One region of the Neorhizobium turbinariae genome, then DNA from elsewhere that is predicted to be linked to it. Evidence: riboswitches for the same ligand, from Rfam matches in the RefSeq annotation. Region 1 holds a riboswitch; the other holds the start of a gene.
The links. A riboswitch is a leader RNA that binds a small molecule or an ion and turns the genes downstream of it on or off. The one in region 1 is predicted to bind S-adenosylmethionine.

Region 1 (2,395 bases):
TCGAAATCGCGAAACTCGCGCTTGTCCCAAACCTTCACCGCCCGCCGATGGCGCGACGTGTCCTGGCCGATCCGCACGCCTTCCGGATTGTAGCCATAGGCGCCGAAGGGCGAAGTGCCGCCCGTGCCAATCCATTTGGAGCCGCCCTGGTGGCGCCCCTTCTGCTCTTCGAGCCGCTTCTTCAGCGTCTCCATGAGCTTCTCGAACCCGCCAAGTGATTCGACGAGCTTCTTTTCCTCGTCCGTCAGGTGCTTTTCGACAAGCTTGCGCAGCCATTCCTCCGGAAGCTCGGCCACATCGACACCCGGCGCTCCGGACACGGCTTCGACGCCGCGAAAATAGGAGGAGAACACCTGATCGAACCTGTCGATATGCCGCTCGTCCTTCACCAGCGCGGAGCGGGCGAGGAAATAGAAGGCTTCGACATCAAAATCTGCCAGTCCCTCTTCCAGCCCTTCGAGGAGCGCCAGGAATTCCCGCAGCGTCACGGGTATCTTCGCATCCCGAAGCTGAAGGAAAAACGGAATGAACATGCGGCCGCCTTACTCCGTGCCGATCTTCTCCAGATCGTATGGCGTGGTTTGGTAGATCTCGTTGATCCAGTTGCCGAACAGAAGATGCGCATGGCTGCGCCAGCGGTTCAAGGGCGTCAGCGTGTCATCGTTATGCGGGAAATAGTCATGCGGCATCTTGATCGGGATGCCGGCATTGACGTCGCGGAAATATTCGTCGGCGAGCGAGGTGGAGTCGTATTCGACGTGGTTGAACATGTAGAGGCGTTTGCCGGCCTTCTCATGCACGAGGCAGATGCCCATCTCGTCGGATTCCATCAGGATCTCGAGGTCGGGCACCTTTTCGACATCAGCGCGACGCACCTCGGTCCAGCGCGAAACGGGCACCTGGAAGTCGTCCGAAAAGCCGTTGAGATAGACGGATGACGGAGCAAGATTGCGGTGGCGGTACACGCCAAACGCCTTTTCCTTCAACTCATATTTCGGCACGCCGTGGAAGTGGTAGATCGCCGCCATCGCGCCCCAACAGACATTCATGGTCGAATGCACGTTGGTGACGGTCCAGTCGAAGATCTGCTTCATCTCATCCCAATAGGTGACCTCTTCGAAGGGAAGCGTCTCGATCGGCGCGCCAGTGATGATGAAGCCATCGAACTTGCGGTGCTTGACCTCGTCCCAGGTCTCATAGAACGACAGCAGATGCTCTTCCGACGTGTTCTTGGCCTTGTGGCCGCCGACACGGACGAGCGACAGCTCCACCTGCAGCGGCGATGCTCCGACCAAACGCGCGATCTGGATCTCGGTCTTGATCTTGTTGGGCATGAGATTGAGAAGCCCGATCTGCAACGGACGGATATCCTGCCGCACGGCGACGGTTTCGGTCATCACCCGCACCCCTTCCGAAACAAGGGTGCTGAAGGCGGGAAGCGTATCTGGAATCTTGATCGGCATGGCTGAACCCAACAAAAAATAAAACCGGCGGCGACGAAATCGCGACCGGTCCGGAAAAGGATGTACTGGGTGTCATCTTCTCGCGGCCCTTTAGCGACTTTTTTAACGTGGCTGCAAGCCGGCCGGCCAAATCACCACAAAACACAGTTGCTCAAATAAGCCTTGCTATCGCGCGCGTCAATGGCAGCGAAATCTTCCAAAGAGCCGAAACTGGCTACTCAGATCCAGAGCGGATGGGCCGATACCGCCATGGTCATTCAAAGCAAAGCCTTTCGCGCCCGAGGTCCTCTCTCTACTGGCCCTCCAATCCTTGTTACCCACACCCTAACGCCGTTCAGAGGAATTTAATATCTGCACTCTTAAAGGTTGCATACATTGTTCTGTTGTTGGGGGGCGGCGTCTACGATGGAGACGGGCAATATCATTATTTTTATCCCTCCAGCCCTCTTCACAATCGTCTCGCTCGCCTTTCTTTTGCTTTGGCAGCTGAAGATCACACCCTCGTGGCAGTGGAGCGCTGGGTTCGCCCAAACTGCCTTAGGCTTCGTTTTATCAACATTCTCGATCGAGCCATCATTCGATGCGTTCTCGTCCGGCCTTGTCTTTATCGGGGCAGCCTACTGTTACGCCGGTGGGCTGCTAACCCATTTCGCCGCCCCTCAATCCCGGCGGGAACGTTTGGCATTCGTAGTCGCATACACAATCGTCTTGGCGTATTCTGTCTTCACCTTGGGAAGCCTGAAGGCACAGCTATTCGTGACCGATGTGGGCTTCGCTCTCCTCCTAGTACACGCTGTTTGGGCGGCTATCACCCGAGCGACCCGGCCTGTTGATATCGCGCTCTTAGTTTCGACTGTCCTTGTGATATTCGATTCCGTGCTGCGGGCGGTGTTTTTCACGTTCTTCACCGATCTGAGCGATGATTTAGGTGA
Region 2 (2,395 bases), on a different contig from region 1:
GATATAGAATTCGTCCGGATCGAGGATCAGTTCGTTGCGGCCGCGGCTGTAGAGTGGCTCCCAGAAATCGAAGATGTCGTGCTGGGCCTTCTTGTCGACGTCGACCACGGCCGTGTGGTGCTTGCCGCGGTAGCCGATCAGGCCTGCCTTGTCGCCAGCAAGGTCGATCGACAGCGCAATGCCGCCGCCGGAGATGTTCGGCTTTGCCGACGCCACCAGCGTTTCGTCATTGTGGAGTTGCAGGAGATCCGGCTCGCTGAGGAGCGCGTTGCCGATGCGGAAGCGGATCTGCGACAGGCGCGAACCGCGACGCACGACGATCGGGAAGGTGCGCGGCGAGATCTCGAGGTAGAGAGGGCCGCAATAACCGGCCGGGATCTTGTCGAACTCCTGCGCGTAATCGGTGATGACACGGGTGAAGATGTCGAGGCGGCCGGTGGAGCTTTTGGGGTTTGCAGAGGCCGACATGTTGGCCGGCAGGTCGAGACGCTCCATCAACGGCACTATGTAGACACAGCCGGTTTCAAGCACCGCGCCTTCCGACAGGTCGATCACATGCAGGCTCAGCCGGTCGAGCTTGTCCGAGACGAGGCTGTTCGGGCCCGGCATGAAGCTCGCACGCACGCGGAATGCCTTGGCGCCCAGGCGCAGGTCGAGGCTTGCCGGCTGGATCTGGTCGCGATCCAGTTCCTTCTCGGCAATCAACCGCTTCGTTTCAAACAGTTCCGCAACCGCGCGGTCGGCCAGAATTCCCGTTGTCCGAGCCATCATGCTCACCCTTGGCTCCCATATTTTCAGGGGCCGACAAAACCAAATGCTTGCCATTGACGCAAGCGGCCCACGGCGCTATGGCAATCTTATCCCGTGGTGATTTGGCCGGTCGGCTTGCAGCCACGTTAAATAAGTGGCTAAAAGGACCGGGTGCGAAACCGGTCTGCTTTTTGCGGCCGGTTTTTTTGTTTTGGAATGAGGACCAGCATGACAAACAAATGGCGCCCGGCGACCCAGCTCGTTCACGGGGGAACACTCCGCTCGCAGTTCGGCGAAATGTCCGAAGCGATCTACATGACGCAGGGTTTCGTCTACGAGACCTCCGAAGCGGCGGAAGCCCGTTTCAAGGGCGAGACGGAAGGTTTCATCTACGCCCGCTACGGCAGCCCCACCAATGACATGTTCGAAAAGCGCATGTGCATGCTGGAAGGTGCCGAGGACGCCCGCGCCACGGCATCCGGCATGGCCGCCGTCAGCGCCGCCATCCTTTGCCAGCTGAAGGCCGGCGACCATATCGTTGCCGCCCGCGCCCTGTTCGGCTCGTGCCGCTGGGTGGTGGAAACGCTGGCGCCGAAATACGGCATCGAATGTACGCTCGTTGACGGGCGATCGCTCGAAAACTGGGAAAAGGCGATCACGCCGAAGACCAAGGTGTTCTTCCTGGAAAGCCCGACCAACCCGACGCTCGAAGTGGTCGATATTGCCGGTGTTGCCAAGCTCGCCAACCAGATCGGCGCGAAGGTGGTGGTAGACAACGTGTTCGCAACGCCGCTCTTCCAGAAGCCGCTCGAACTCGGCGCCCATATCGTGGTTTATTCCGCGACCAAGCATATCGACGGCCAGGGCCGTTGCCTCGGTGGCATCGTGCTGTCGGACAAGGCCTGGATCGACGAGAACCTGAGCGACTATTTCCGCCATACCGGCCCGGCCATGTCGCCATTCAATGCCTGGACGCTGCTCAAGGGCGTCGAGACGCTGCCGCTGCGCGTCAAGCAGCAGGCGGCCAATGCGGCCAAGATCGCCGACTTCCTGGCTGACCAGAAGCAGGTCGCCAAGGTTATCTATCCGGGCCGTGCAGACCATCCGCAGGCCGACATCATCGCCAGGCAGATGAAGGGTGGCTCGACGCTCGTCTGCTTCGAGCTGAAGGGCGGCAAGGAAGCAGCCTTCAAGCTGCAGAACGCGCTCGACGTCGTGACGATCTCCAACAACCTTGGCGATACGCGCAGCCTGATTACCCATCCGGCGACCACGACACACAAGAACCTGAGCGAAGAAGCCCGTGCCGAACTCGGCATTTCGGCTGGCACCGTTCGCCTGTCGGCGGGCATCGAGGACACCGACGATCTCCTGGAAGATTTCGCCCAGGCGCTTGCCAAGGTCGGCGCCTGACGCCGCAGCCTCATAGGGTGGATCCGTGAAGGATTCACCCTATCGATTACCCTTAAGATCAAGAATGCGGGGGGCTGCCCGCCCCAAGCGGCAAGATTTCTTGACCTTTTATCGCTTGCGTACAATATCGCGTAGCTGAGTTCCGTTGAGGTGCAACATGTATCGCGCCCGCACAAGAGATATCGAGGTTTCGGTCGAGCCCTATTACCTGGAGGAGCAATCCTGCCCGGAA

Region 2: linked by a shared signal. The riboswitch ahead of M0654_RS09675 (O-succinylhomoserine sulfhydrylase) and the one ahead of metA (homoserine O-acetyltransferase MetA) in region 1 are both predicted to bind S-adenosylmethionine.

Annotation. Positions count from the first base shown of each region.
Region 1 is NZ_JALPRY010000016.1:220,225-222,619, forward strand. It holds gene M0654_RS15415 (vWA domain-containing protein) at 1-533, opposite strand, end outside; gene metA (homoserine O-acetyltransferase MetA) at 543-1,463, opposite strand; SAM riboswitch at 1,534-1,611, opposite strand; gene M0654_RS15425 (GGDEF domain-containing protein) at 1,869-2,395, shown strand, end outside.
Region 2 is NZ_JALPRY010000010.1:218,125-220,519, forward strand. It holds gene M0654_RS09670 (2'-deoxycytidine 5'-triphosphate deaminase) at 1-771, opposite strand, end outside; SAM riboswitch at 855-933, shown strand; gene M0654_RS09675 (O-succinylhomoserine sulfhydrylase) at 979-2,163, shown strand; gene apaG (Co2+/Mg2+ efflux protein ApaG) at 2,321-2,395, shown strand, end outside.